2 regions of the Rhizobium sp. 768_B6_N1_8 genome follow, and region 1 is predicted to be linked to the other one. Evidence: riboswitches for the same ligand, from Rfam matches in the RefSeq annotation. Region 1 holds a riboswitch; the other holds the start of a gene.
The links. Region 1 has a riboswitch for thiamine pyrophosphate ahead of thiM (hydroxyethylthiazole kinase). Riboswitches for the same ligand answer to the same signal wherever they lie in the genome.
Positions count from the first base shown of each region.

Region 1 (15,674 bases):
TTCTCCTATGCGGACACCCGCAAAATATTGGAGATTAGGAAAGACAGCGCAGTGCTGCTGACCTTTACGGCGCCCCCGCACCTGCTCGGCAAGCCGGGGATCTTCATCGCAATCGATGGTGACGCCTCTCTCATCGAGGACATTTCACAATTCGAGAACCATTGGGCCAAGGGGCTGGAACGATGGTTTCCCGAGGGCGTACACACGCCTGGGCTTATCCTGATCAAGGTTGCAGCGCTTTCGGCTCAATACTGGGACGGCGAAGAGAACGGAAAAGTCGACCTCTAATATCTTCAAGCTATGATCTGCACTGATGCGCGCATAAAAGCCAACGCTGCGTAAGCATGCCCAAGAGGTGATCGACACAAGAAATCACCCTTGCGCGGCCAGGTGGAAAAGCTGGCCGCGAAAATATTTCAGCTATCTTCGAGCAACGCCAATTCATGGCAAGACCGCCTACAGACGCGCGATTGCTTCTCCAAGTTCCTTTCGAAGCTTTTCAAGCCGAGTGCGCACCTCGTCGCGTTGCGCCCGTAGCTCTTTGATGGACCGCTCTTGTTCCGTCAGGTCGTGAAGGAACTGCTGCTTGAGCGGCGTATCACCGACAGAGGCGAGCATTGCGGATATACGCGAAGACTCCGATGTTGCGTCCTCAATCGCCTGCATAACCGTCGACAGGTCCCTTTCCGCTTCCGTCTGAGCCGTCCTCGCCGTCACAAGGCGCCGAAGCTTCTCGGCAATTTCCGGGGACGGCCCTTCGTCGAGCCATTGCAGGATCACCGTGTCATCGATATCGGCAATCGCCTGCGTCTCGCTCTCGGTCATGCGCCAGTCGATGGTCGTCGAAACCTTCTTGCCGGCGGGCACGATGACAGTCGCCCGTGCACCTTGCGGCGTTTCTTCCACATTCTCTGATGGAACGAGCTCCCACTCTGCCATGCCTAGGTCTTCCGCGATGAACGTCCTGTCGGCATCCGCGCCCCAGGCGGTGAAGGTCTTTCGCATGCGACGTTCGAGCGTCGCGTCGAGATAGCCGTCCTTAACGACAACCGTTCGGAAGGAGCTAGACGTGGTGGTTGCCATTTCCTGCTCGATCTTCTGATCAGCTGCAAATGTCGCCGTTTCCACTCCGCCGGGCTTCATGTTACCTATGCGTGCATCGCCGACATAGCGCCCTTTTTCGTCATAGACCGCCGCGATCGCCGGCGGCAACGAGCTACCCGTGTCGTTCGTCAGCACCAGCGCGGCATCCGGATGTTGGGCTCCTTCACGATAGAGAGCAACGAACTTCGCCTCGATCTCACGATCGAGGATCGGCACGGAAATCGTCTCGCCGTTCTTCAGGTCGTATGCGCCAGGAAGATCGAAGTTTGCGACCACGTCACCTTCGTTGGCAGTGGCCGTGACAGTGGCGGCCGGAGCGGCCATAACGGGTGCAGGAGCCTCGGCGGCCGGCCTATTCAGCAACGCACCCTCAACCATACTCCGTTTGGCGCCTGCTCCGTCCAGAAATGCGGTCGAAACCTCCGGACGTGATGGCCATGTTCTTGCGTACAGTCTCTGGCGAAGCGTCACTGGCTTACCTGATGTCAGGGATATCGAAACCCCGTGCCAGTCTTCGCCGGACGCGTTCTCCAGCACGGCCCATGCTTGCAATCGCGCTTTGCCCTTGGCGTCGACAATGATCCTGTAGGAGGGCTTCCAGAGCGGGGCTGCGACGACATAGGAGATGTCTACTGCCGCGGACGCCTTGCCATCGAGCGCAATGGTGACCGTTCGCGTCCCCTGCACTCTGTCGCTCGACAGCAGTTCCGCTGCCCGGGCAATCATCTCGGCATCTTTGGCGTCGTCGAGTTTGTAAGCCATGGCGCCACCGATCTCGGCAACGTCAAACGCGCCGCTGTCAAGCATCACGATCAGCCGAGCGCGCTGCTTCTCCGTCGGAGGTTCTACCCCGACGATGCGTCCCTTCACCCCGTTCGCAGAGACAGGCGCGCCTCTCAGAGCCCTCAGCACACCGGCGGCCGAATCCAGATCTTGCGGCTTGATCGGCAGCACCTTGAATGTTTCGTCGACCATGCTCGGGCCGGTGGTCGAAAGCCCCTTCACGGGCGCCGGCCCCGATACGACGAGAGTCTTCAGGAAGTCATCCATCTGGTCTGTCGGCACCTCAACGACGGCGTTGCCGTCGTCCCCGACATTAAGACTGCGCACATATTCGGCCACACCACCGGAGGACAGCCGGATCGACTTAATCGTTCCGCTTTGCGCCGATGCGGTTGTGGACAGCAATACTGCGGTAAACGCCGCACAGACAGCGGATGCGTATTTCATGTGGCCCCCTCGATATTTAATCCCGCCGCAGAATGAGCGTAAAAAAGGGGCGGCATTTCGACAGGAAATTGCTTTTGCGTGCGCCGTCGTCTACCCGTTCGGCGAGGCGACCAAATCTCTGCAGGAGATGTCCATCTTCGATGCGATATCGGGCAAAGATGTCGTGAAAATGAGAAGGCGAACGCCTATATACGTCGCTCGAGTCTGTTTGAAAGGAAATCCGTCATGACTATCAATGGAAGCCTGCTCGTCGCGGGATCGGAAAAGCGCGGCACGCGTGGCGAGCTCTACGGCGTCGAGGCAGCCACAGGGACGGCACTGCCCGTCTCTTTCGGTGGCGCCTCCGGCGAAGACGTCGAAGAGGCAACCAGGCTTGCATGGGAAGCGTTCGCCTCCTACCGGGAAACCGATCTGGAAACGCGCGCTGCCTTTCTTGAAACGATTGCCAGTGAGATCGAGTCTATCGGCGACGAGCTGATCGTGCGGGCGATGGCGGAAACCGGACTTCCGCGCGGACGTCTCGAGGGCGAGCGCGCACGCACGATGGGACAGCTTCGGCTGTTTGCGAAGGAGGTTCGCGAAGGCCGGTTCCAGGAACTTCGTTTCGACGGCGCGGACCCCTCCCGCAAGCCGGTTCCGAAGCCTGATCTGCGTCTTCGCAATGTTCCGCTCGGCCCCGTCGCCGTTTTCGGCGCATCGAACTTTCCGCTCGCCTTCTCGGTCGCCGGCGGCGACACGGCATCTGCGCTGGCAGCAGGATGCCCCGTCGTCGTCAAGGCCCACTCCGCTCATCCAGGCACATCGGAACTGGTCGGCCGCGCCGTTCAGCGCGCCGTCGCCAAGGCCGGCCTGCATGCCGGCACCTTCGCGCTTCTCTTCGATACCGGCTTCGAGGTCGGGCAGAAGCTTGTCGCCGATGCCAGAATCCGGGCCGTCGGCTTCACCGGTTCGCGCCGCGGCGGTACTGCGCTGATGAAGATTTCGTCCGAGCGCAAGCAGCCGATCCCGGTCTATGCGGAAATGAGCAGCATCAATCCGGTCATCTTCTTCCCCAATGCCCTGAAAAGCCGCGCAACGGAGATTGCAACGGCCTTCGTGGGCTCGCTGGTCCTGGGTGCCGGACAGTTCTGCACCAATCCCGGCCTCATTCTCGCCGTCGATAGCGAAGGTCTGGACACTTTCATTGCGAAGACACGGGAGCTTCTGCCTGATGTCGGCGCACAGACGATGCTCACGGGCTCCATCGCCAAGGCATTCTGCGATGGCGTCGCCCGGCTGGAAAAGCATCCCGAAGTCCGCCTCGTTGCCAATGGCAAGCCGGGCAGTGAATTCGAAGGCACGGCCGCTCTCTTCGAGACGACAGCTTCGGCATTCCTTGCGCATCACGAGCTTCAGGATGAGGTCTTCGGTGCAGCCGGCCTCATCGTTCGCTGCCGCGATCTTGCAGAACTCGAGCGCGTCCTCGATGGCCTCGAAGGCCAGCTGACCGTTGCCCTGCACATTGCGAGCGAAGACGAGCCGGACGCAAAGCGCCTTGTTCCCAAGCTGGAAATGCTGGCCGGAAGACTGCTCGTGAACGGCTTCGGAACCGGCGTCGAAGTATCGCCTGCCATGGTGCATGGCGGCCCCTATCCGGCAACTGCCGACGGCAGATCGACCTCCGTCGGGACGCTCGCTATCTACAGGTTCCTGCGGCCCGTTTCGTACCAGGATTTCACCAGTAACCTGCTTCCGGCTTCTCTGCGTTGATATATCGGAGCTTGCCAGACTTCAGACGGCGGCGTCTCTAAGGGGACCGCCGAAGAGATTGGCAAGCTCCCGCACCGGCTGCAAACAGACACCAGCTTGACTGATAGCAGCTGGCGCGGCGGCGTCAGGTGCGGATCCTCGTTCGCAAGAGCGTCATTTTGCCAGTGACATCGGCGCCATTCTCTGCAAGAAAGAGTGCCGTTGAGAGACAGGGGCGCCCGTTCGCAAGAACTGGCTGAGAAGCACCCTTCGAACCTGAACCGGATAATGCCGGCGGAGGGAGTCGCTCGGGTCGAAGCCTGCTTCATCGCACGATCGTTCCCGCGCCTGCCCCGCCTGAAAGGGGTACTATGGAGAACAAGACACCCGGAGCACTGTTGACGGCGATGCGCGCGAAACCGCCGCTCGTGCAGTGCATCACCAACTACGTGGCCATGAACATCGCCGCCAATGTGGTGCTTGCGGCCGGGGCATCGCCCGCCATGGTTCATGCCGCCGAGGAAGCGGGAGAATTCGCCGCGATCGCGGGGGCTTTGACCGTCAATATCGGCACGCTCTCCACCCAATGGATCGACGGCATGCATGCCGCGGCAACGGCCGCCAATGCGGGCGGCAAGCCCTGGGTCCTCGATCCGGTCGCTCATTACGCAACATCCTTCCGGCGCAAGGCTGCTGCTGATCTCCTGGCGCTTCGCCCGACGATCATCCGCGGCAATGCTTCCGAAATCATCGCACTTGCCGGCGGCGAGAGCCGTGGTCAGGGCGTCGACAGCCGTGACCCGGTTGAACAGGCCGAGGCATCCGCGCGGCTGCTTGCCGAACGGCATGGCGCGGTCGTCGCGGTCACCGGCGTCGTGGATTTCGTGACTGACGGCGCGCAGGCCTTGCGCGTCGAAGGCGGCACGCCGCTGATGCCGCAGGTGACCGCGCTCGGCTGCTCGCTGACCTGCCTGACAGGCGCCTTCGCCGCCACCATTGCCGCAGACCCTTTCGCAGCCGCTGTTGCTGCACTTGCTACTTTCGCTGTTGCCGGCGAGGAGGCCGCGAAAAATGCGGATGGTCCCGGCTCTTTCTCCTGGCGCTTCCTCGATCAGCTTGCCGCGCTCGACGGCGCGACACTCGATGCAAAGGTCAGGATCAGCGCCGCATGAAACGCTTCGATCTTTCCCTCTACCTCGTTCTCGACCCCGATCTCTGCGCCGGAATCGGCATGGTCGAGACTGCGCGGCTTGCCGTCGCCGGTGGTGCAACGATGGTGCAGCTGCGCGACAAGCATGGCGGAACGGCAAGGATGATTGAGACCGGGCTGGCGCTCAAAGATATCCTAAAGGGTACCGGCGCTTTGCTTGTTATCAACGATGACGTCGAGGCCGCCGTTGCGATCGGCGCCGACGGTCTGCATATCGGCCAGGGCGATGCGGGACCCGCCGCCGCCCGTGCGATGATCGGCCCGGGCATGATCCTCGGTCTGTCGGTCGAGACCGAAGCGCTGGCAGCAGCCATCGACCCCGCTATTGTCGACTATGCCGGCATCGGACCGGTCTTTGCCACTCCAACCAAGACCGATCATAAGCAGCCGATCGGTTTCGATGGGCTGGCGAAGCTGGTGAAAGCCGCGCCCGTTCCAACGGTTGCGATTGGCGGACTAAAGAGCGAGCATGTCGCTTCCGTCTTCGCGGCAGGTGCCGATGGGCTTGCTGTCGTCTCAGCAATCTGCGGTACGCCGGATCCGCGAGCAGCGACGATCCGCATCGCCGAGGAAATCCAAAAGGTTCGCCGATGATCCGCAACGTCTTGTCCATCGCCGGCTCCGATCCCTCTGGCGGCGCCGGCATTCAGGCCGATCTCAAAGCTTTCTCGGCGCGCGGCGTCTATGGCATGGCGGCGCTGACAGCATTGACGGCGCAGAATACCCAAGGGGTGACCGGCGTGCATCTCGTGCCGCCGCACTTCGTCGCCCAGCAGATCAAGGCGGTCTTTGCCGATGTGCGCGTCGACGCGGTCAAGATCGGCATGATCGCCAATGCCGGCATTGCCGAAGCTGTTGCCGAGGCGCTGGCACCTCATCGCGACATCCCTATCGTCGTCGATCCGGTCATGATCGCCAAGGGTGGAGCAGCGCTCCTCGACCCGCAGGCCGTCGATGCGCTGACGCGGCACCTGCTGCCGCTCGCCACGCTGTTGACCCCCAATCTGCCGGAGGCGGCCGCCCTGCTGCACGAAGAGGTTGCTGAAAGCCGCGAGCAGATGGCGTCACAGGCTGAGCGCCTACGTGCGTTCGGCCCCACCGCGGTGCTGGTCAAGGGCGGCCATCTGGATAGCGACCAAAGCCCCGACGTGCTGTCGACCGCCTCTGGCCTTCACTGGTTCGAGGCGAAACGCGTACCGACCAAAAACACACATGGCACAGGCTGCACCCTTTCCAGCGCGCTTGCCGCCGAGCTCGCAAAGGGCGCGTTGCCACAAGTGGCCGTCGCGACCGCGAAAACCTATCTTGCGCAAGCGGTCGCTGCGGCAGGCGAATTGGCGGTCGGTTCCGGCCACGGACCTGTCCATCATTTCCATGCCCTGTGGAAAGACGCCGGGATCTGAGCCGGATCACAATTTAAGGATTGCCCAACGGCCCGGTCAAACCGGGCCGTTTTGTTTTACCTACCCTCAGTTGAACCAGGCCTGCCTCGTAAAAAGCCTGTTGACATGGCCGCCCATATATCCAAAGCTATGTCATTAAAAGGGGATACATTCCGTAATAGCGGAATAACTGGAGGAATTCGGGTGTCAGACCTGCTTGTGAGCTTATATTCCACGAAGCTCGCGGAACTGAAAGAAAAAGCCGGCTCCGTCGGCATCACAATCCGTCCGGCTCTGCCGCCGGAACTTCACGTCGTGGCCGGCTGGGTGCGCGAGCACTTCAGCGAAAACTGGGCAAGTGAAGTCACCGTCGCCTTCTCCCGCCAGCCCATTGCCTGTCTGATCGCCGTCGAAAACGGCAAGCTCGCTGGCTTTGCCTGCTATGACACGACAGCACGTGGCTTTTTCGGCCCGACCGGCGTCGATCCCGCGGCGCGTGGCAAAGGCATCGGCCTCGCCCTCTTTTCCGCCTGCCTGCAAAACCTGAAGACGCTTGGCCACGCCTATGCCTTCATCGGCGATGCCGGCCCCGTCGATTTCTACGTCAAGACCGCCGGCGCGGTCGAAATTCCCGCCCCCGACAAGGGCATCTACGAAGGCATGCTGCGAAGCCAGCCGAAATGACCATCTGATACCGGAGTTTTGAAATAGTGTCCTCGACCCCGCTCGCTCTCTTCGTCGGCCTTCCCAATCCCACACTTTCGGACGACGAATTCGCCCTCTTCCGCGAGACCAATCCGCTCGGCCTCTTCGTCGGTCGCCGCAACCTGCGCAATCCGGAACAGGCAAAGATCCTGATCGATCGTTTCCGCGAGGCCGTCGGCCGCGACGATGCTCCCGTCTTCACCGACCAGGAAGGCGGTCGTGTGCAGCATATGGATGCCGGCCCCTGGCCGCTCTTCCGCAGCTTCGGCCAGTTCGCCGAGCTTGCCCGCCACGATCTCGACCTCGGCAAGAAGGCGCTGCGCCTTTCCACCCAGGCCATGGGCGCAATGATGAGCGAACTTGGTCTTTCGAGCGGCTGCTCGCCTGTTCTCGATCTCGTTTTCGAGACGACGAGCGCTGTGATCGGCGCCCGCTCCTTTGGCCCGGATCCGGATTTCATCGCCGCACTGGGCCGCGAAGTGGTCGATGGGCTTCTCGAAACCGGCAACATGCCGGTCATGAAGCATATTCCGGGCCACGGTCGCGCCACGCTCGATTCCCACAAGGAACGCCCGGTCGTCGACGCCTCGCGCGAGGCGCTCACTGCCACCGACTTCAAGCCCTTCGTGGCGCTGAAGGACACACCCTGGGCGATGGTCGCCCATGTCGTCTACTCCGCCTATGATGCAGAGCTTCCGGCCTCCATCTCGCCGATCATGCGTGACGTGATCCGCAACGACATGGGCTATGACGGCGTGCTGATCTCCGATTGCATCTTCATGGAGTCGCTGCAGGGCACCCTGCCGGAACGCGTCGCCCAGGTGCTCGAGGCCGGTTTCGACATCGCCCTTCACAGCCACGGCGACGTCAAGGAAAGCGAAGCCGCCGCCAGGGCCGCACGCCCGCTGACCGACGCCGCACAGAAGCGTATTGCCGCCGGCAAGGCCCGCCTCGGCACTCTCAAGATCGACTATCGCGCTGCCCAGGCGGAAGTCGAAGCCATGTTTGCAAGCGCGCTGGTCTCCTGACCGGCGCGACGATTTTTCACCGCATAAGAAAAGGGGAATTTGACATGAAGAAATATATCCTAGCGGCCGCGGCCCTGACCGTGATGTCAGGCTCGGCCATGGCCCAGACCATCCTGACGGCCAACATCGAGCCCGCCACGACCTGGGTGCGCAACTTCAACCCGTTCAACCAGACCTCGTCGCGCCAATCGACACTCGACTTCGTCTATGAGCCGTTGGTCATCTTCAACCGCTTCGACAGCAACAAGCCGGTCTATCGCCTGGCCGAAAGCTTCAAGCTCTCCGACGACCTGAAGAGCATCGACTTCAAGCTGCGCCCGAACCTCAAGTGGTCGGACGGCAAGCCGCTGACCTCTGCCGACGTCAAGTTCACCTATGACTATCTGAAGAAATTCCCGGCGCTCGACTTCGTCAGCATCTGGACCTTCATCACCGACGTGCAGGCGGTAGACGCCCAGACGGTACGCTTCACGCTTGCCAACCCGAGCTCGCTCGCTGCCGAGCAGCTGTCGCAGCTGCCAATCGTGCCCGAGCATGTCTGGAAGGACGTTGCCGATCCGGTCACCTATGCCAACGAAAGCCCTGTCGGCAGCGGCCCGTTGACGGAAGTGCCGCGCTTCACCGGCCAGACCTACGACCAGTGCCGCAACCCGAACTACTGGGATGCCGAGCACCTGAAGGTCGATTGCATGCGCTTCCCGCAGCTCGCCGACAACAACCAGATCCTGACGGCGACCGCCGACGGTACGCTCGACTGGGGCGTTTCCTTCATTCCCGATATCGATAATGTCTATGTCTCCAAGGATCCGGCTCATTATCACTACTGGTATTCGCCGAGCAGCATGGTTGCCTTCCTGTTCAATCTCGAGACTTCGAACGAGGCCAACAAGAAGGCCTTCAACGACGTGAAGTTCCGCCAGGCGGTCTCTATGGCGCTTGACCGCAAGACGATGATCGATGTCGCCGGCTACGGCTATCCAACGCTGAACGAAGACCCGGGCCTGATGGGCGAGCTCTACAAGAGCTGGGCGGACCCGTCCGTCAAGGCCGACTTCGGCAAGTTCGGTGCCTATGACGCCGATGCCGCCAAGGCGCTGCTTGATGCAGCAGGCTATGTCGACAAGGACGGCGACGGTCTGCGCGACAATCCTGACGGCTCGAAGATCTCCTTCTCGATCATTGTTCCGAATGCCTGGACGGACTGGATCGACACTGTCAACATCGCCATCGAAGGCATGCAGGCCGTCGGCATCGACGCCAAGATCGAGACGCCGGAAGAAGCCGTCTGGACCTCCGACCTCATCGACGGCAAGTTCGATGCGGCGATCAACAGCCTGCCGGCCTCGGCCTCGCCCTACTACCCCTACAAGCGCGCCTTCAGCGCCTCGGACAAGGGCAAGACCCGCTTCACCGCGCAGCGCTGGTTCAGCCCGGAAGTGGAAGATCTGGTGACCCAGTTCACCCACACGGCCAACCTCGACAAGCAGAAGGAAGCGATGAACAAGGCACAGCGCATCGTTGCCGAAAACATGCCTGTCATCCCGGTCTTCAACAATCCGAACTGGTATCAGTACAACACCAAGCGCTTCACCGGCTGGTCGACCAAGGAAAATCCCTTCGTCAATCCGTCCATCTCGCGTACCAACCCGGCACGTCTTTTGAACCTGCTGGCGCTTGAGCCGGTCAAGTAAGCCACTAGAAACGGCAGGAGCGGCGCGGCAAGCGCCGCTCCTGTTTTGACGGAGTCCCCATGGCCTTTCTGCTTCGCCGCCTCGCCTTTTACCTGGCGGCCTTCATCGCGGCAGCGACGATCAATTTCTTCCTGCCCAGGCTGATGCCGGGCGATCCCGTGCGCATCATGTTTTCGAGTGCGGGTGCCGAACTGCCGCCGGAAAGCCTGCAGGCGCTGAAGCTCACCTTCGGCTTCGTCGACGGGCCGCTCTGGCAGCAGTACCTGACCTATCTCGGCAGTATCTTTACCGGCGATCTCGGCCGTTCGATCAAATATTTCCCGCTGCCGGTCACGTCTGTGCTCGGCCACGCATTGGTGTGGACCGTCGGTCTGATGGGCACGGCGACGATCATCAGCTTCGCAATCGGCACCTTCCTCGGCATCGTCGCAGCCTGGCGTCGCGGCAGCAAATTCGACGTCATCGTCTCGATCGGCGCGATCTTCGCGACATCGGTACCGGCCGTCGTGACCTCGCTGATCGTGCTGTTTTTCTTCGGTTTCACGCTCGGCTGGTTCCCGAACGGCTATGCGGCCGATCCCTCGCTCGATCCGGCCTTCAGCTTCCAATATATCGGCAGTGTGGCCTATCACGGCATCCTTCCGATGATCACGCTCTGCACCGTGCTGGTCGGCGGCTTCACCGTCACCATGCGCAACAACATGATCAATCTGCTCGGCGAAGACTATATCGTCATGGCCCGCGCCAAGGGCCTGTCCGACCGGCATGTGATGCTCTGGTATGCGGCCCGCAACGCGCTGCTGCCGACCGTTTCCAGCCTTGCTATCGCCATCGGCACCATTCTCGGCGGCTCGCTAGTCACCGAGGTCGTCTATAACTATCCCGGCCTCGGCAACATCCTCTATCAGGCGATCCTTGCCCGCGACTATCCCGTCATCCAGGGCCAGCTTCTCATCATGACCGCGACCATGCTGATCGCCAATTTCATCGTCGATGTCAGCTATGTGCTGCTCGATCCGCGACTGAAGGGGGCGTGAGATGAAGAGCCTGCTCCGCAATCGCAAGGCGTTGATTGGCCTCGCCATCATCGCCTTCATCATCATCGTCGCGATCGCAGCCCCGCTGCTGACGCATTACGATCCCGCCGCCCGTACCGGCCGTCCGCACCAGCCTCCATCAGCCGAGCACATTCTCGGCACGACGCGCATCGGCCAGGATGTCTTTGCCCGCATGATTTATGGTGCGCGCACCTCGCTTGCCGTCGGCTTCGGCGCCGGTCTGTTGATCACCGCCGTCGGTACCGCGCTCGGCATCATCTCCGGCTATCGCGGCGGCAAGACGGACGAGGTCATCAGCTTCTTTACAAACATGGTGCTCGTCGTACCGAACCTGCCGCTGCTGCTCGTTCTTGCAGCCTTTATCGGCCAGGCGAGCCCGATCGTCATTGCGCTGATCCTTGGCGGCACATCCTGGGCCTGGGGTGCGCGTGTCACCCGCGCCGAAACGCTCTCCGTCAAGCAGAAGGACTATGTCAAATCGGCGGAGATGATGGGCGAGCCGCAATGGCGCATCATGACATTCGAGATCTTCCCCAATGTGATTTCCATCGTCGGCATCAATTTCATCGGCAGCGTCATCTTCGCGATCATTACCGAAGCGACGCTGGAATTCCTCGGCCTTGGCGATCCGCGCGTCGTTTCCTGGGGCACCATGCTCTATAATGCGCAGAAGGCCTCTGCGCTTTCGGTCGGGGCTTGGTGGGATATTCTCACGCCCTGCTTTGCGCTCGCCTTCCTCGGCATCGGCATGTCGCTGCTGAATTTCGCCGTCGATGAGATCGCCAATCCGCGCCTGCGCACCGGCAATCATCTGAAGCGCTGGTCCCTGCTCGTCCGCTCCGGGGAGGGCCGCCTGTGACGCAACCCTTGCTTTCCGTGAAGAACCTCACGATCGACTATATCGGCGAGGAGAAGGACTTTCGCGCCGTCGACAATGTGAGCTTTGACGTCGCCCCCGGCGAAGTCTTCGGTCTGGCCGGCGAATCCGGCTGCGGCAAGAGCACGATCGCCTTTGCCATCAGCCGCCTGCACAAGCCCCCGGCGCTGATCCGCAAGGAAAGCCAGATCCTGCTTGCCGGCCGCGACGTGCTGGACCTCGACCCGAAGGCGCTTGCCGCCTTCCGTTGGCGCGAAGTCGCCATGGTCTTCCAGAGCGCCATGAACTCGCTGAACCCGGTTCTGCGCATCGAGGACCAGTTCTATGACGTGCTGCGTACTCACAAGGGCATGACGAAGGCGCAGGCGCGTGAGCGCACCGCCGAGATGCTGCGGCTCGTCGACATCGCTCCGGACCGCATGCGCAACTATCCGCACCAGTTTTCAGGCGGCATGCGCCAGCGCATCGTTATCGCCATCTGCATGGCGCTCGATCCACAGCTTGTCGTCATGGACGAACCGACGACGGCGCTCGATGTGGTGGTGCAGCGCGAAATCCTGCAGCGCATCAACGAACTCAGGAAGCAGTTCGGCTTCTCGGTGCTCTTCATCACCCACGATCTCGGACTGATGGTGCAGTTCTGCGACCGCATCGGCATCATGCTCCAGGGCAAGCTCGTCGAGCAGAACGGTGCCGAGGCGATCTACAAGGTGCCGCAGCACGAATACACCCGCAAACTCTGGGCCTCCTTCCCCTCGCTTCACGGAGGCGTGCTGCTATGAGCGATGCCATCCTCGCCCTCGACAGGGTCACCAAGACCTTCGGCCAAGGCTATTCCGCCGTTCATGCCGCACGCGCCATCTCCTTTTCGCTGCATGCCGGCCGCGCGCTGGCGCTGGTCGGCGAATCCGGCAGCGGCAAGACCACCTGCGCCCGCATGGCGATGCGCGAATATCTGCCAACGACCGGGCAGATTCTCTATAAGGGCCGCCCGGTCGAAGGTGCCAAGTCAGACGAGATCGCCCGTTACCGCCGCTCCGTGCAGATGATCTTCCAGGATCCCTTCGCCTCGCTGAACCCGGCCCATACGATCGCCCATCACCTGCAGCGGCCGCTGAAACTGCACCGGCCGGATATCCGCGGCAGTCAGATCAACGCGACGGTGCGTGAACTGCTTGAGCGCGTGAAGCTCGATCCCGATATTGTCGCGCCGAAATATCCGCACGAACTTTCGGGCGGCCAACGCCAGCGCGTCAATATCGCCCGTGCGCTCGCAGCCCAGCCGGACGTGATCGTCGCCGACGAGCCGACTTCGATGCTCGATGTCTCCGTGCGCCTCGGCGTTCTCAATCTCCTGAACGAGATGAAGAAGGAGATGAATCTCGGCCTGCTCTACATCACCCACGATATCGCCACCGCCCGTTATGTGGCGGAGGATATTGCCGTCATGTATTCCGGCCAGATCGTCGAATGGGGCAATACGGCCAAGGTGATCGACAATCCGCTGCATCCTTACACCCGGCTGTTACTCTCGGCCGTGCCGGATCCGGACGTGCGCTTCGACGATCCCCGCACGCGCCTGCAGCCGCAGGAGGTCGAGGATATCCGCCGCCGTTCCACCGCGCCGCAGGACCAGGTGGTGGAACACGAGCCGGACCATTTCGTGCGCATGGTCTGAGCAGGGCTTGCTGGCTTCAACCGTAGCCCTATGCTAGGGGACGGTCCCTTTCAGCGAGACGAAACCGCCATGCTTCCCTGGATCCAGCTCGATTCCGCGACCATTCCCGGCGAAGGCGGGCAATTGCGGCTGAAGCAGCGCGGATCGGAATTTTCCATCATGCTCGGCACAAACGAGCTCATGAACAGCCGCCTCAGCGGCTCGGAAGAAGCGCTCGCCACGCTGTCATTCGAGCGGATCAAATCGCATCCGAAGCCGAAAATCCTGATCGGTGGCCTCGGCATGGGCTTTACGCTGCGGGCAGCACTGGCAGTTGTGCCCGAGGATGCCGGTGTCGTCGTCGCTGAATTGGTGCCGGCGGTCGTCGCCTGGGCGCGAGGTCCAATGGCGGAGGTCTTCAAGGGTTGCCTCGACGATCCGCGTGTCTCGATCCATCAGGGCGATGTCGGCGAAGCGATCCGTGCCGGAAAGGCCGGCTATGACGCTATCCTGCTCGACGTCGACAACGGCCCTGACGGGCTGACCCGCAAATCCAACGACCGGCTGTATGATTTTGCCGGGTTGAAATCCTCCCGCGAGGCGCTCCGCCCCGGCGGCGTGCTCGCCGTCTGGTCCTCAGGGCCTGATCCATCCTTCACCCGCCGGCTGAAGGATCGCGGCTTTGCGGTCGATGCGATCAATACGCGCGCCAACGGCAAGCGCGGCGGTGCACGGCATGTCATCTGGCTGGCGGTGAAGCCCACCCGCTGATCCGGCGTCTCCGCAACGCATGTCATCTCGCATGACCGCCGGGCAATAAAATGCGCCTTTCTCTCACAAGGCGACGGAAGCGCACTCAAGAGAGCTTGAGATTGGTGCGATAATAATCGTATCCCATAGGTCATGGATCGCGACGACGAGGAGGTCTCGCGGCCGCTCATCGGCTGGAGGCATGACGTGCCAGCCCTCGATTGGATACGAGTATGCGCCTTTCAGACTGCCATAATTTCCATGACTTCCGCCGTCTCGCCAAGCAACGCCTTCCGGGGCCGATCTTCAACTATATCGATGGCGCGGCGGACGATGAGGTGACCTACAGGCGCAATACATCTGCTTTCGAGAGCTGCGATCTTCTGCCGAGCGTGCTGCGCGGCGTCAGCGAGGTCGACATATCGGTTACCGTCATGGGCCAGAAACTTGCCATGCCGGTCTATTGCTCGCCGACGGCCCTGCAGCGGCTCTTTCATCACGAGGGTGAACGGGCGGTCGCCCATGCCGCCGGCAAATTCGGCACGATGTTCGGCGTGTCGTCGCTCGGCACGATCAGCTTAGAAGAGGCGCGTAAGATCAGCAGCGGACCGCAGGTCTATCAGTTCTATTTCCACAGGGATCGCGGCCTCAACAGAGAAATGATGGCGAGAGCCAAGCAGGCCGGCGTGCAGGTGATGATGCTGACCGTCGACAGCATCACCGGTGGCAACCGTGAGCGCGACAAGCGCACCGGCTTTGCCATCCCCTTCAAGCTCAATCTGTCAGGCATGGCGCAGTTTGCCGTCAAACCGGCATGGGCCATCAATTATTTCACGCATGAGAAATTCCGCCTGCCGCAGCTCGACAGCCATGTCGACATGGGCAGCGGCACGATGTCGATCAGCCGCTATTTCACCGAAATGCTCGATCCCGCCATGAACTGGGACGACGTCGCCGACATGGTGAAAATCTGGGGCGGACATTTCTGCCTGAAGGGCATCATGACGGTCGAGGATGCCAAGCGCGCGATCGATATCGGCTGCACTGGCATCGTACTTTCCAATCACGGTGGGCGTCAGCTCGATGGTTCGCGCAGCGGCTTCGACCAGCTCGCGGAAATCGTCGAGGCCGTCGGAGACCGGATCGATGTGATGGTCGATGGCGGCATCCAGCGCGGCACCCATGTGCTGAAGGCACTGTCGCTTGGCGCCAAGGCCGTCGGCGTCGGGCGCTACTATCTGTTCCCGCTTGCGG
Region 1 is NZ_JBPWPV010000002.1:206,820-222,493, reverse strand. It holds gene AB8B33_RS25290 (pyridoxamine 5'-phosphate oxidase family protein) at 1-288, shown strand, start outside; gene AB8B33_RS25285 (DUF4139 domain-containing protein) at 457-2,334, opposite strand; gene AB8B33_RS25280 (aldehyde dehydrogenase (NADP(+))) at 2,560-4,083, shown strand; TPP riboswitch at 4,284-4,382, shown strand; gene thiM (hydroxyethylthiazole kinase) at 4,434-5,234, shown strand; gene thiE (thiamine phosphate synthase) at 5,231-5,866, shown strand; gene thiD (bifunctional hydroxymethylpyrimidine kinase/phosphomethylpyrimidine kinase) at 5,863-6,675, shown strand; gene AB8B33_RS25260 (GNAT family N-acetyltransferase) at 6,859-7,338, shown strand; gene AB8B33_RS25255 (glycoside hydrolase family 3 N-terminal domain-containing protein) at 7,365-8,387, shown strand; gene AB8B33_RS25250 (ABC transporter substrate-binding protein) at 8,432-10,078, shown strand; gene AB8B33_RS25245 (ABC transporter permease) at 10,138-11,115, shown strand; gene AB8B33_RS25240 (ABC transporter permease) at 11,117-11,995, shown strand; gene AB8B33_RS25235 (ABC transporter ATP-binding protein) at 11,992-12,795, shown strand; gene AB8B33_RS25230 (ABC transporter ATP-binding protein) at 12,792-13,691, shown strand; gene AB8B33_RS25225 (spermidine synthase) at 13,761-14,441, shown strand; gene AB8B33_RS25220 (alpha-hydroxy acid oxidase) at 14,654-15,674, shown strand, end outside.

Region 2 (15,674 bases), on a different contig from region 1:
CGAGCTCTGCACGGCAAACAACGTCACGCTCATCCTCGACGAAATCCAGACCGGCCTTGGGCGCACCGGCAAGCTGCTCGCCGAAGAACATGAAGGTATCGAAGCCGACGTGACTCTCATCGGCAAGGCGCTTTCCGGCGGTTTTTATCCTGTTTCAGCCGTGCTTTCGAATTCTGAAGTCCTCGGCGTGCTCAAACCCGGCCAGCATGGCTCGACCTTCGGCGGCAACCCGTTGGCCTGTGCGGTCGCCCGCGCGGCCCTGAAGGTGCTGACTGAAGAAGGAATGATCGAGAACGCCGAGACGATGGGCGACTACTTTCTCGAAGGCCTGCGCTCCATTCGCTCCAACATCGTCAAGGACGTGCGCGGCCGTGGCCTCATGCTCGCGGTCGAATTGGAGCCGGAGGCCGGTGGTGCCCGGCAATATTGTTACGCCCTCAAGGATCGCGGCCTTCTCGCCAAGGATACACACGACCACACGATTCGCTTCGCGCCGCCGCTGGTCATCACCAAGGAACAGGTCGATTGGGCGATCTCGCAAATTGAAAAGACAATAACCTAAAGTAAAGTTGCGGATTACTTTGCAACCGATGCCGGATATTCTCAGATGAAACTACATTTCATCTGTTAAAATTCATGCGAAGCTGTCAAAATCCGGTCGAAAGTAGATTTGGTTACTAATTCTTAATCAAGAAATTATATTTAATTGATGCGATTAGAGATCAGCTCCGCATCTTAGAGCCATGGGGTTCACGAATGAATTGGGCCGATCCGCCGCGTTTGCGGGGCCGGACGGACTTTCAAGTATTGCCGGATATACTGCAGTTTTACTGCGGTCCGTCATGCGCGAAATCCGAACCATTCTCCGAGACATCGGCTGGTTGCCATCACACATCGGGGGATTGAAATGTCATTGTTTTCGTTGGGTGCGACGCCGGATTCGCGTGCGATCGTCACAGCTCTCATGAAATCGCAGGCGACGATTGAATTCGACCTGCAGGGAAAGATCCTGAACGCGAACGAGAATTTCTGCCGGGCGCTGGGCTACAAGCTCAGCGACATTGTCGGCAAGCATCACAGTATTTTCTGCGAGCCGGATTATGTTGCCTCCGCAGCCTACCGGGAATTCTGGCGGAAGCTCGGTCGGGGCGAATTCGATGCCGGTGAATACAAGCGTATCGGCAAGGATGGCCGCGAAGTCTGGATCCAGGCTAGTTACAACCCGCTGATGTCGGGCGGCAAACCCTACAAGATCGTCAAGCTGGCAAGCGACGTGACCGCCATCAAGCTGAAAGCTGCCGATGCCGAAGGCAAGATCGCTGCCCTCTCGCGGGCTCAAGCCGTCATCGAGTTCACGCCGGATGGCGAAATCCTGCTGGCGAACGACAATTTCCTCTCGGTCATGGGTTACCGGCTGGAGGAGATCCGCGGCAAGCACCACAGTATGTTCTGCGAGCCAGACTATGTGCGCTCCGAAGCCTATAAGGAATTCTGGAAGAAGCTCGCCGCCGGCCAGTTCGTTGCCGAGGAGTTTCTGCGCATCGGCAAGGGCGGCAAGGTCGTCTGGATCCAGGCATCCTATAACCCTATCTTTGACATGAGCGGCCGGATCTTCAAGGTCGTTAAATTCGCGACCGACGTCACCGAACGCGTCCGTGCTGTCGATGATCTGGCAACCGGCCTGACCGCGCTTGCCGAGGGCGATCTGACGAAGCATGTCGAAAATCCTTTCCCGCCCGCGCTGGAGAAGGTCCGGACCGATTTCAATGCCGCGATCGACAGGCTCGGCAGCGCCATGCGCACGGTTCTCAACAACGCCGAGGCGATCGCCAGCGGTGCGCGTGAAACGAAGGAAGCCGCAGACGTGCTGTCCAAACGCACCGAACAGCAGGCCGCAACCGTCGAGGAAACCGCCGCCGCACTCGATGAAATCACCCAGACTGTTGCCGACAGCGCCGGCCGCGCCGCCGAAGCAGGCGGGCTTGTCGCGGAAACGAAGCGCGGCGCAGAACATTCCGGCAGTATCGTCCGCAAGGCGGTCGACGCCATGGGTCAGATCGAGAAATCCTCGCGCGAGATCAGCAATATCATCGGCGTGATCGACGAGATCGCTTTCCAGACCAACCTGCTGGCGCTGAACGCCGGCGTCGAGGCGGCGCGTGCCGGCGAAGCCGGCAAGGGTTTTGCAGTCGTCGCCCAGGAGGTGCGTGAACTCGCACAGCGCTCGGCCAGCGCCGCCAAGGAGATCAAGGCGCTCATTACCACCTCCTCGGAGCACGTGAAAAGCGGTGTCGACCTTGTCGGCCAGACCGGTCAGGCACTGGAACGGATCGTCGCCCAGGTCGGCAATATCGACATCAACGTCACGGCGATCGTCGAGTCCTCGCGCGAACAATCGACCGGGCTTGTGGAAATCAACAAGGCTGTCAACATCATGGATCAGGGCACACAGCAGAATGCTGCCATGGTGGAAGAGACGACGGCGGCCAGCGCCCGACTCTCGTCCGAGACTGAAAACCTTCGCAATCTCGTCTCACAGTTTAGATTTGGGCAACACTCTTCCGTTAATGTCATCGATAACCGTAACGATGCTTCGCCGGGTGCAAAGCCATCGCGTGGTATGAAGGCAAAGCTCGTCCGCGCCAATGGTGGCGCTGTCGCTTCTGCCCTGGCTTACGATAGTTGGGAAGAATTCTAATGGCCACGATCAACTCCACTAGCTTCAGCGGCGACACGCTCGAAATCATTGCCTTCCGCCTGCACGATCAGGAGTTTTGCGTGAAGACCACGACCATCCGCGAAATCCGCGGCTGGGCGCCGTCGACGCCGATCCCGCACTCTCCGGAAGATGTCATCGGTGTCATGAACCTGCGCGGTTCGGTCATCCCGATCATCGACCTCGCCTACAAGCTCGGCATGAAGAGCACTGTCGCCAATGAACGCAGCGCCATTGTCGTCGCAGAAGTGCACAATATGGTCATCGGCATGCTGGTTGATCGTGTTTCCGACATCCTGACGATTTCTTCCAGCCATGTTCAACCCGTTCCGGAAGTGACCGCGTCCTTCGACCGTGCGTTCTGCGAAGGTATCATCGCTTCCGAAAACGGCATGATCTGCTTCCTGAACCTCGCAAAGATGTTCAAGGAAAACGAGACGGACGAACTGGCCGCCTGATCGCCACGCCAAGCAGTTTGCCAAATAATTGAGATAAGAACCGCCCCGCAAGGGCGGTTTTTTATTGTTCACGCTTCAATGCGAGCTGAACGTGTAATTTTCTCGCGAAAATGCATATTTATTAGTATTCGCTTTTATACAGAAAATTTACCGCCGCCACGCCGCGATGGTGGAGGAGAACACAGCCGCCAGTCGTGATCTTGCCGCAGAAGCCGATGCATTGCGGACGTTGCTCACGCAGTTCCAGCTCCCCGGCGGTAATATCGCCGCGACGCGGCACATGACAGAGCTAGCGGCCTCTCCGGCCCTGCATCTTGTTACCCGCGTCCCGAGAGCCCGTGGCGCAGCGGCGCCAGCCGCCGAAAGCTCGGAAGAATTCTGAACCAGTTTCAGTCGAATAGCGCGTGCCGCAGCAAAAGCGGCACGAGCTCCTACTGATCATAGCCTTTGGTCGGCACCCCGAAAAACCGCCCGCCGATGTCGGTTTATCGAAGTGGCTGTTCTGCCGGCTCTGGTTTCCGGATCAGGGGCACAGCCTGCAGCACGAGTGCGTCGAGGCCATTATCTTCCTTTTCCAGGATTTCGAAGAGTTGCCGCCGCATGCGCGGCTCCCAGAATTTGTTGATATGCGTTGCAACCCCTTGCGCAGCCTCGCTTTCGGGCTGTGTCTTGAAGAAGGTTGCGATCTGGTTTGCCATATAGACGAGTTTGGTCTTGGTATCATGCGACATCGGCGATGCTTCCAGGCGACAGGCGATGCGGGTGGGTGAAAATCTCGAAATCCTCGCCGCGAACGAGGGCGACCAGCGTCATGCCGGCTTCCTCGGCCGTGCGGATGGCAAGTGCGGTCGGCGCGGAAATGGCGATCAGCACGGGCGCGCCGAGGATCGCCGTCTTCTGAACCATTTCGACGGATAGGCGGCTGGTAACAGCGACAGCGCCGGAAGCGCCGGCCTGCCCCGCCCTGATGACGGCGCCACAGAGCTTGTCGAGCGCATTGTGCCGGCCGACATCCTCACGCACGGCGATCAATCCCTTGCCGGGGATGTAGAAGCCGGCGCCATGAACGGCTCGCGTCTCGCGATGCAGCGGCTGGGAATCGTTGAGCAGCGCGATCGCCTGCACGATATCAGCATGCGACAGCGACAGCTCAGTCTTGGAAACATCAGGCACCTTCCTGACCGCCTGCTCGATCGACTCGATGCCGCAGAGGCCGCAGCCGACAGGCCCCGCCATGCTGCGCCGCCGCTTTCTGAGCGCGTCCTCGACATCATCAACAAGCGTCACCTGGACGTCGATACCCTTCTCGTCCTCGATGAGCTCGACACCAGCGACCTGGCTGCGGTCGGTGATAATGCCCTCCGTAAGGCTGAAACCGACCGCGAAATCCTCGAGGTCACCGGGCGTGGCCATCATGACCGCATGCGAACTGCCGCCATAGGAAAAGGCGATCGGCACTTCCTCGGGCACGATACGCTCGCCCCGTGTCATGACGCCGCCCCTCCGGGCGACCTCCGTCACGCTTATGCGGGTCGGCCTTTCCGTCATTATTCCGCCGCCTCCATCTTGCTGGCGATGCGGCGGGACTGACGGGCCTGCTCGTCATACTCGACCTGCCACTCGGACGGGCCGTTGGAAGGCGAAACCTGCACCGCCGTCACCTTGTATTCCGGGCAGTTGGTCGCCCAGTCGGAAAAGTCCGTCGTGATGACATTCGCCTGCGTATCCGGATGGTGGAAGGTCGTATAGACGACGCCGGGCGCCACGCGATCGGTGATCAATGCGCGCAGCGTCGTATCGCCGGAGCGGCTCCCGAGCTTCACCCAATCGCCATCGCGGATGCCGCGCTGTTCGGCATCATGCGGATGAATTTCCAGCCGGTCTTCGGAGTGCCAGATGACATTATCGGTGCGGCGTGTCTGTGCCCCGACATTATACTGGCTAAGAATGCGGCCGGTGGTGAGAAGCAGCGGGAAGCGCGGACCTGTGCGCTCGTCGGTTGCCACATATTCCGTGCGGATGAACTTGCCCTTGCCGCGCACGAACCCATCCACATGCATGATCGGCGAGCCGAGCGGATGCTGCTCGTTGCAGGGCCACTGAACGGAGCCCATCTTGTCGAGATAGTCGTAAGAGACCGAAGCGAAGCTCGGCGTCGTCGCGGCAATCTCGTCCATGATCTCGGACGGATGCGTATAGTGCCAGTCGAGGCCCATGGCCTGGGCGAGCTTCTGCGTTACTTCCCAGTCGCCATAGCCGTTGCGTGGCGTCATGACCTTACGCACGCGGTTGATGCGGCGCTCGGCATTGGTGAAGGTGCCGTCCTTTTCGAGGAAAGTAGAACCCGGCAGGAAGACATGCGCATAGTTCGCCGTCTCGTTCAGGAAGAGATCCTGCACGACGACGCATTCCATGGCGGCAAGACCGGCGGCGACATGTTTGGTATCGGGATCGGACTGCAGGATGTCCTCGCCCTGAATGTAGATACCCTTGAAGGAGCCATCGACGGCAGCATCCAGCATGTTCGGAATACGCAGGCCCGGCTCGTTATTGAGCTTCACGCCCCAGAGCTTTTCGAAGATATCGCGCGTCGCATCGTCGGAGATATGGCGATAGCCCGGCAGCTCGTGCGGGAAGGAGCCCATGTCGCAGGAGCCCTGTACATTGTTCTGGCCACGCAGCGGATTCACACCGACGCCTGGACGGCCGATATTGCCGGTCGCCATGGCAAGATTGGCGATCGCCATGACCGTCGTCGAGCCCTGGCTGTGTTCGGTCACGCCGAGACCGTAATAGATAGCGCCATTGCCGCCGGTCGCGAAAAGCCGGGCAGCGCCGCGCACATCTTCCGGCTTCACGCCGGTAAACTTCTCGACGGCTTCCGGGCTATGCTGCGGCTCGGCGACAAAAGCCGCCCAATCCTCGAACTCCGACCAGTCGCAACGCTCACGGATGAATTTCTCGTCGTAGAGGCCTTCGGTCACGATCACATGCGCAAGCGCCGTCATGATTGCGACATTGGTGCCGGGCTTCAGCGGCAGATGGAAAGATGCCTCCACATGCGGCGAGCGGATAATATCGATACGACGCGGATCGATGACAATAAGCTTGGCACCCTGCCGCAGCCGCTTCTTCAGGCGTGAACCGAAGACCGGATGGCCGTCGGTCGGATTGGCACCGATGATGATGACCACATCGGACTGTTCGACGCTGTCGAAATTCTGCGTGCCAGCCGATGTGCCGAAGGCCTGACCTAGCCCATAGCCTGTCGGCGAATGGCAGACGCGAGCGCAGGTATCGACATTGTTGTTGCCGAAGCCGGCGCGGATCAGCTTCTGGACAAGGTAAGTCTCTTCATTGGTGCAGCGGGACGATGTGATACCGCCGATCGCTTCGCGACCATACTGATACTGGATGCGGCGGAACTCGGAAGCGACATGGGCGTAGGCCTCGTCCCAGGTCACCTCACGCCAGGGATCCGTCACCTTCTCGCGGATCATCGGGTTGAGGATGCGGTCCTTGTGGGTTGAGTAGCCATAGGCGAAGCGACCCTTGACGCAGGAATGGCCGCGGTTTGCCTGCCCATCCTTCCACGGCACCATGCGGACCAGCTCTTCGCCACGCATTTCCGCCTTGAAGGAGCAGCCTACGCCGCAATAGGCGCAGGTCGTGACGGCCGAATGTTCCGGCTGGCCGATGCGGATGACTGATTTTTCCGTCAGCGTCGCGGTCGGACAGGCCTGCACGCAGGCGCCGCAGGACACGCATTCGGAATCGACGAAATGCTCGTGCATACCGGGCGAAACGCGCGACCCGAAACCGCGCCCCTCGATCGTCAGCGCAAAGGTGCCTTGAACCTCCTCGCAGGCACGTACGCAGCGGGAGCAGACGATGCACTTCGACGGATCATAGGTGAAGTACGGATTGGACTCGTCCTTCGGCATCCATTTCAGATTGATCTCGCCGCTGTTGCGCGCCTTGACATGATTGTCGCCCTCATAGCCATAACGCACATCGCGCAGACCGACGGCGCCCGCCATGTCCTGCAACTCGCAATCACCATTGGCTGCACAGGTCAGGCAGTCGAGCGGATGGTCGGAGATATAAAGCTCCATGACGCCGCGGCGGATATTCTTCAGCCGCTCCGTCTGCGTATGGACGACGATGCCGGACGCCACCGGCGTGGTGCAGGAGGCGGGCGTTCCGTTGCGGCCGTCGATTTCGATCAGACAGAGACGGCAGGAGCCGAAGGCATCGACCATATCGGTCGCGCAGAGCTTCGGCACCTGAATGCCGGCATCCATGGAGGCGCGCATGATCGAGGTTCCCTCAGGAACCGTCACCTGCCGGCCGTCGATGGTCAGCGTCACCATCGTTTCGGATTTCGAAGCCGGTGTTCCGTAGTCGATTTCGTGAACAAGAGACATGGTCTATTCCGCTGCTTCAATGAGAGGGACCGGAGCAAAATCGTCCGGGAAATGCGTCATCGCGCTCATGACAGGATAGGGCGTGAAGCCGCCGAGCGCACAGAGCGAGCCGAACTTCATCGTGTTGCAGAGATCTGCGAGCAGTTCGCGGTTCTTTTCGGGCTCGATGCCCTGGGCGATCTTGTCTGCGGTTTCGACCCCGCGGGTCGAGCCGATGCGGCAGGGCGTGCACTTGCCGCAGCTTTCCACCGCGCAGAATTCCATCGCAAAGCGTGCCTGCTTCAGCATGTCGGCCGTATCATCGAAGATGACCAGACCAGCATGACCGATAAGCCCATCCTTGGCGGCAAAGGCCTCATAGTCGAACGGGGTATCGAACAGCGCACGCGGGAAATAGGCGCCAAGCGGCCCTCCCACCTGCACCGCCTTCACCGGCCGGCCGGACACAGTGCCGCCGCCGATCTTGTCGACGATATCGCCGAGCGAAAGACCGAAGGCGGTTTCGTAGAGACCGCCATATTTTACATTGCCGCCGATCTGCAGCGGGATGGTGCCGCGTGACCGGCCCATGCCGAAATCGCGATAGAAGGCGGCCCCCTTGTCCATGATCACAGGCACGGACGCGAGCGAGATGACATTGTTGATGACGGTCGGACAGTTGAACAGGCCCTTATGCGCCGGCAGCGGCGGCTTGGCGCGCACGATGCCCCGCTTGCCTTCGAGGCTGTTGAGCAGCGCCGTTTCCTCGCCGCACACATAGGCGCCCGCACCGGTGCGGATCTCCATGTCGAATTCCTTGCCGGAGCCGAGCACCGAAGCGCCCAGAATGCCAGCCTTTCGGGCGATTTCCACCGCCTGCGTCATCGTGGCGATCGCATGCGGATATTCCGAACGCGTATAGACGAAACCTTTCGTGGCGCCAGTCGCAAGCCCGGCAATCGCCATGCCTTCGATGAGCACGAAAGGATCGCCTTCCATGATCATCCGGTCGGCAAAGGTACCGCTGTCGCCCTCATCTGCATTGCAGACGATATATTTGCGCGAACCGGCGGCATCGAGCACCGTCTTCCATTTGATGCCGGTCGGAAAGCCCGCGCCGCCGCGGCCGCGAAGGCCGGAATCGGTGACTTCCTTGACGACATCGGCAGGCTGCATCGACACTGCACGGCGAAGACCGGCAAGCCCACCGTGGGCCTCGTAATCATCAAGCGAAAGCGGATCGGTAATGCCGCAGCGGGCAAAGGTGAGACGGGTCTGCCCTTTCAGGAACGGGAGGTCCTCGACCTCCCCAAGACAGAGCGCATGCGCCCCGCCGTCAATCAGTCCCGCATCGAACAGCCCGACGACATCCTTCGCCTTGACCGGCCCATAGCCGATCCGTTTCCCGGACACCTCAACCTCAACCAGCGGCTCCAGCCAGAACATTCCGCGCGAGCCGTTGCGCACGACGGTCGCATCAAGGCCGCGGGCGGCGATCTCCTGGGTAATCGCCATTGCCACCTTCTCGGCCCCGAGCGAGAGCGCTGCGGCATCGCGCGGAACATAAATCTTCACAGTCATCGGCGCGCCTCCTCGACGAGTTCGGCCGCCAGGTCGTCATCGACGCGGCCATGCACTTCGCCATCGAACATGGCGGCCGGCGCGCAGGCACAGAGACCGAGACAGTAGACAGGCTCCAGCGTGACGCTGCCGTCGTGTGTCGTTTGATGAAAATCGATGCCGAGCAGGGTCTTGATACGCTCGGCCAGTGCATCGCCACCCATCGACTGGCAGGCTTCGGCGCGACAGAGCTTCAGCACGTGCCGACCGGCAGGATGATCACGATAATCATGATAGAAGGTTACGACACCGTGGACCTCGGCGCGAGAAAGATTGAGCTCATCTGCGATGACTGGCAGGGCCTCCTGCGGCACGTAACCGAACTCGTCCTGAACCTCATGCAGAATGGGGAGCAGTGGGCCTTCGAGGGATCGAAGATCAGCAACGATCGAACGGATACGCCCGGCGATATCGCCCTGGGCGATACGTATATTCATCAGCAGCCTCCCTTCGGCTTGCGCATTCCCTGGGAACCGCAAAACTCCCCATGTCATTGCGATTTCTAGGGAACTGTCTCAGGGAAGCAGGTTGCAATCAATAAAGCAGTCTTGTTGATTGATAGCTTTTTTCTATCATAGTTCCGCGTCTTCAACGAGTGTTCTTGCTTCATGCAACAAGGCGGAGACAAGCGGCGTGAAAGGTTCCCGATAAGGAGCGACAAGGCCGACGAGATGGTGCGCCTCCGGCTCGACGATCGGGATCATCCGGATCTCCGCAGGAAAGCCGAATGATATCGCAACGTTACGCGGCATGATGCTTGCCCAGCGGCCAGTCCGCACGTGCGAAAAAAGAACGATCATCGAATTCGATTCGAGTGTCGGATGGACTGTTGCGCCTGCTTCGGCCAAATGCCGGTTGATGATACGCCGGTTCTGCATGTCAGCCGTCAATAGGCAAAGCCGAAGATCACCCACTTCACGCCATGTCACACTCTCGCGATCCGAGAGCGGACTGCCGGCGGCGGTGATGAGATTATAGCGCTCCGCATAGAGGGGCACAGAAGTGACGCGCCCGAGCGGCTCGTTTTCCAGATAGGTGACGCCGGCATCGATCTCGAGGTTTTCGAGCATGCTCAGCACCTGCAGCGAATTGCGCGAGACGATGGAGAAGGTGACGTCGGGATGCCGTTCCTGGAAGGGCGTTGTGATTCGCGACAGCATCGCGAGCGCGGTCGGAATGGACGCCAGACGCAGATGGCCGGAGAGACCCTTGCGGGCGGCGCGCATTTCCTCGCGCATCGTGCGCGTGTCCCCGACGATGCGGCGCGCCCATTCGAGCACACGCTGTCCTTCCGGCGTCAATCCTTGAAAGCGGGAGCCACGCTGCACCAGCATGACGCCCAGCTGATCTTCCAGCTGGCGAATGGCGGCCGAGAGCGTGGGTTGGGAGACGCCGCATTCCTCTGCCGCACGACCGAAATGTTTCTCATTAGCGAGTGCGATGAAGAATTCCAGCTTGTCGATCATCCGGCCTCCCTGCCGAATTGGGCATGAGGCCTATCTTTGCGGCTTGCCGTCCGGCTTCGCAAGAGCTGGCAGGCTCAGCCCGTCTCGGCAACCGGAAAGAGACTGAAAAGTGATTCGAGGAAAGCCATGACGCTTTCGTTGCCCATGCTGTAATAGACAAGCCGCCCGTCGCGCCGCGTATTGACGAGGCCTTCGAGCCTCAGTCGCGCAAGCTGCTGGGACACCATAGCCTGCTGTATTCCAAGGATATCCTCGATTTCGCCGACCGTCTTTTCCCCTTCCGACAGGATACAGAGGATGAGCAACCGGGTCTGATGGGCTAGCGCCTTCAGGAGATCGCTCGCCTCGTGGGCTTTGTCAGCAAGCTTCTGCAAGTCCTGGCCGGTCATGCCCGGCTTCGGTTTAGGCAATGGCATTTGCTTCTCGGAAGGAGGTAATAGGATAGATCAGTACAATATCATATTCGCAGAAGCGAATTCGTCAAATGTCGCGAAATGCCAAAAAAAGTCCAAACAAATCAGCAAATAAGCTGGCCACCATTGATCTCCAGGACTTGACCCGTGATGTAACCTGAGAGTGATGGAGCCGCCAGGAAGAGATAGGCGGGGGCACAATCCTCTGCTGTTCCGAGCCGCTGTAGTGGGATCGACTTGCGCGTCTGCTCCAGCTTTTCACGCGATGAATAGCGTGCATGGAAATCGGTTTCGATCGTGCCGGGCGAGACGCAGTTGACCCTGATACCATCAGGCGCAAGCTCTCGGGCCAGCGCTTTCGAATAGGTCGCAACAAATGCCTTCGATGCGGAATATATTGCAGAACCGGGGCTTCCGCCCGTCAGCGCCGAAATCGAAACGGTGTTGACGATAGCAGCGCCCCCTGCCGCCCGGAGCGCCGGAAGCAGCGCTCGTGTCAACTCCACCACCGACGTCTGGTTGAGGCGCACGACAGTCTCATAATCGGCATCGGTCAACTCACCTGCGGGAAAACGCCCATACATCGTGCCGGCATTGTTGACCAGCACATGCACCTTGTCGAAGAATTCGAGCGCCTCTTCCGCAAACTTCGCAGCCCCGCCCGGCTGCAGGAAATCTGCGGGCAACAGCAGGGCCCGACGTTCCGATTCGGCGGTCAGCAGAAAATCCGGCAATTCACGTTCCCCATCGCGCCCGGTATGGACAAGCACGCGCGCACCGCAATCCAGAAACTGCCGGGCAACTTCGAGGCCGATACCGCGGCCTGCACCTGTCACGACGACATTGCGGTTTTCGAACAATTTGGGATGAAACACGAAGCTCTCCTCCTTGCGGGCCGGCCCGCCGCTTGCGCTATCAGGCCTAACATATGCGGCCATCGGCCAAAAGAAAGCCCGAAGGTCTAAGCCCCCGGGTCGAGAAGCCGCGCACCGGCGCCTTGCCTGCCGAGCACGTCAAAGGGATTGCGTAGCGGACAGGCGTCGATCGAGAGACAGCCGCAGCCAATACAGCTCGTCAGATGGTCACGCAGCAGGCTCAGCTGCTTGATGCGCGCATCGAGATCATCCTTCCAGAGCGCAGACAGTTTCTGCCAGTCCCCGACTGTCGGCGTCCGGCTCTGCGGCAGAGTTTCGAAGGCAGTCTGGATTTCGGCAAGCGGAATGCCGACCCGTTGCGCCACCTTGATAATGCCGAGGCGCCGTAGCACATCGCGGCCGTATCGGCGCTGGTTGCCGCGGGTGCGGATGCTGGAGATCAGCCCCTTCGCCTCGTAGAAATGCAGGGCAGAAACCGCAAGTCCGCTGCGCTCTGCCACCTCGCCCACCGTCAGGAGCCTGCTCAAGGAGAATGCCGGATTTTGCTGCATCGCCTATTGACCTCTATATTAGTTGAGGTTTTATAGACTCCGCTCCCGAGGCCGTAAAGCCGCAACGAGAAGGAGCAATGCATGCAGAAACCCATGAGGCTTGCGGTCATCTACGGCAGCACGCGTGAGGGGCGCATCTGCGACAGGGTTGTGAAATGGCTCGAAAGAGAGTTGACCCGCTTTCCACAATTCGAGATCGACATCATCGACCCCCTGGCATTCTCGCTGCCGCGAGAGCATCTACCACATCATCCGGAGGCAAGGCGGCTTGCTGACAGGCTCCATCAGGCTGATGGCTTCATCCTCGTCACGCCGGAATATAACCACAGTTTCACCGCTTCCCTGAAATTCCTCATCGATCTCTTCGCCGAGCCGTGGCACGGCAAGCCGATCGCCTTCGTCTGCTATGGCGGCGTCTCCGGCGGATTGCGGGCGGTCGAACAGCTCCGCCTCGTCTTTGCGGAGCTTCACGCCGTCACGATTTGCGATGCCGTCAGCTTCAGTTCCCCCTGGCGCCGTTTCGACAATGAAGGCCGACTGCAGGATACGGAAGATACGTTGCGCCGGCTTTCCCGAATGATGGCCCAGTTGCAATGGTGGACTGAGGCGCTGATCGCCGCCCGCAGCGACACTCCTTATGCCGGCATCGCCGCCTGAGACAACGACATCCGATTCCGTCTCTGGCAGGTACGGAACCGGCTGGGCACCCGGACAGGACCTCCGTCCGGGTGTTCCTCCCAACACTTGACAGCTGCGTCCGAACTGCCCTGGCCCTTTCCGACCGTGTAGCCGGATAGGAATTTTACGGTTGCGGTATCGCAGGCCCGGTGCTAGCTTCCGCCACAATTTCACGGGGGAGCTCCGAATTGCCGGGGCTGAGATGTGAGGCGCATGCCTCCGGACCCTTCAAAGCTGATCTGGGTAATGCCAGCGGAGCGAGGTCCAAATGTTTTCCGGCGCACAAGTGTCTCTATATCCGATGTCCGGCAATTTCGTCGGCATCATCCTTGACGCTATCAAGGCTCTCGATCCCTATCGTGATCGTCTTCGCATCGAAACCGACGATATTTCCACGCTGATGGTCGGCCCGCCCGACGTGTTGTTTGCCGCCATGCGCGACCTCTTCGTCTCGGCTGCCGCAAGCGGCGAGCATTGCGTATTGTCCGCCGCGATCTCGCGGGGCTGCCCCGGCGAACCGGATGATGCGATCTGTGGCGCCGGCCTGTCTTCCAGCCGATCCGAGCCGCTCGCCGAGCGAGTGGAAGCCGCGATCGCGGCAGTCAAGGACACCACAGAAACCGGCCAGCCAACGGCCGCCCAATTTTCTCTGTACGTTATGGGAACGGGCACCCATATGGACGAGATCTACGGCTGCATCGATTTCCTGAAGCGCTCGGGCACATTCGACCGCTCCAAGAATTTCTGCACCAAGTTGCGCGGCGATGCCGGCGCGATCTTCGCGACCATCCATGAAGCCTTCTATCGCTTTGGCGATCCCGAAGGCCATGTGACGCTGGATATCACGGTCTCCGCGAACAGCCCGAGCAAAGCCTGAGACGCTTGACGGCAATGACCTTATCGAAACCGGATTCGACATTTGCGCCACTGAGGCGGGCCTTGCCCGCCATTCTTGCCGTGTTTGCCTTCCTGGCCGTCTGGGAGCTCTATGTCGATCTCTCCGGCATCAAGCCCTCCATTCTGCCCTCGCCTTCGCGCATCCTGACACAGGGCTGGCTGAACAGGCAGGCGCTGCTCGACAACACCTGGCCGACGCTTGGCGCGACGCTCGGCGGTTTCGCTTTGTCGCTGGTCTTCGCCTTCGCCTCGTCTGTGCTGATGGATTTCGTGCCCTTCATGCGCCGCGCGCTGCTGCCGCTCTTCATCGTCAGCCAGACATTACCGCTGGTCGCGATTGCCCCCTTGGTCGTGCTCTGGTTCGGTTTCGGGCTGCTGCCGAAGCTTCTGCTCGTTGCTCTCGTCACTTTCTTTCCGCTGCTGGTAGCCCTGCTTCAGGGCTATGAAGCGACGGACCGAGATATCGCCGAGCTTCTGAGTTCCATGAAGGCAAGCCGCTGGCGCATCTTCTGCCTGGCGAGGCTTCCCTCCGCCATGCCCTTCTTCTTTGCCGGCCTGCGCATTTCGATCACCTATGCCGTGGTCGGCGCTATCTTCGCCGAATATGCAGGTGCCGCACGTGGCCTCGGGATCTATATCCTCAATGCCAAGAACAATTTTCGGCCCGACCTCGTGCTTGCCGCCGTCGTCGTGAGCGCCCTCCTCACCCTCTGCCTCTTCGGTCTCACGCTGGCGGTGCAGCGTTTCGTCATGCCCTGGCAATCTCCTGCGGAGAAACGCCGATGAGCGGGATGCTTGAGCTGAAGAACGTCTCGAAGTCCTTCGACGGCATGGAAGTGCTGAAGGACATTTCTCTTCATATCGCCAGAGGAGAATTCGTCTCGATCGTCGGCCCCTCCGGCTCCGGCAAATCGACGATCCTCCGTTTGCTGACACAGGCGCTGCAGGCCGATAAAGGCCACATTCTCTTTGACGGCATGTCGCTTTCGCAAGCGGCGCACGCATTCGCCTTCATGCCCCAGCGCGATGCGCTGATGCCGTGGCGAAGCGTCATCGACAATGCGATCCTTGGCCTCGAAGTGCACGGTATGCGCCGCAGCCAGGCACGAGCGGTTGCCGCCCCTCTCTTTGAACGCTTCGGCCTTGCCGGTTTCGAAAATCACTATCCCGCGGCCCTTTCAGGCGGCATGCGCCAGCGCGCGGCCCTGCTGCGCACCGTGATCCAGCGGCAGGACATGCTGCTGCTCGACGAGCCTTTCGGGGCACTCGACGCGCTGACCCGCACCCAGATGCAGGAATGGCTGCAGGGCATGTGGACCGATCATCGCTGGACGGCCCTGCTGATCACCCATGATGTGCGGGAAGCCGTTTTCCTGTCTGACCGCATCTATGTGCTTTCTGCCCGCCCGGCGACCGTGATCAGGGAGTTCGAAGTGCCGCTGAAAAGGCCGCGCACGCTTGCCGATCTCGGCTCCCCGGCCGCCCAGGCGATCGAAACCGAAATTCTTCAAACATTGCTGCATCCGCAAAGAACCTGAGGAGGTCCCGATGCTTCTCACCCGCCGACAAACCCTTTTTGCCGCCATGGCCGCAA
Region 2 is NZ_JBPWPV010000001.1:4,086,583-4,102,256, forward strand. It holds gene rocD (ornithine--oxo-acid transaminase) at 1-562, shown strand, start outside; gene AB8B33_RS20845 (methyl-accepting chemotaxis protein) at 908-2,698, shown strand; gene AB8B33_RS20850 (chemotaxis protein CheW) at 2,698-3,174, shown strand; gene AB8B33_RS20855 (formate dehydrogenase subunit delta) at 3,660-3,905, opposite strand; gene fdhD (formate dehydrogenase accessory sulfurtransferase FdhD) at 3,895-4,722, opposite strand; gene fdhF (formate dehydrogenase subunit alpha) at 4,722-7,601, opposite strand; gene AB8B33_RS20870 (formate dehydrogenase beta subunit) at 7,605-9,161, opposite strand; gene AB8B33_RS20875 (formate dehydrogenase subunit gamma) at 9,158-9,637, opposite strand; gene AB8B33_RS20880 (LysR family transcriptional regulator) at 9,773-10,666, opposite strand; gene AB8B33_RS20885 (ArsR/SmtB family transcription factor) at 10,741-11,082, opposite strand; gene AB8B33_RS20890 (SDR family oxidoreductase) at 11,184-11,954, opposite strand; gene soxR (redox-sensitive transcriptional activator SoxR) at 12,041-12,505, opposite strand; gene AB8B33_RS20900 (NAD(P)H-dependent oxidoreductase) at 12,587-13,162, shown strand; TPP riboswitch at 13,348-13,461, shown strand; gene AB8B33_RS20905 (YkoF family thiamine/hydroxymethylpyrimidine-binding protein) at 13,452-14,060, shown strand; gene AB8B33_RS20910 (ABC transporter permease) at 14,075-14,866, shown strand; gene AB8B33_RS20915 (ABC transporter ATP-binding protein) at 14,863-15,618, shown strand; gene AB8B33_RS20920 (ABC transporter substrate-binding protein) at 15,629-15,674, shown strand, end outside.
Region 2: it holds a riboswitch for thiamine pyrophosphate, as region 1 does, so the genes downstream of both, AB8B33_RS20905 (YkoF family thiamine/hydroxymethylpyrimidine-binding protein) here and thiM (hydroxyethylthiazole kinase) in region 1, are expected to answer to the same signal.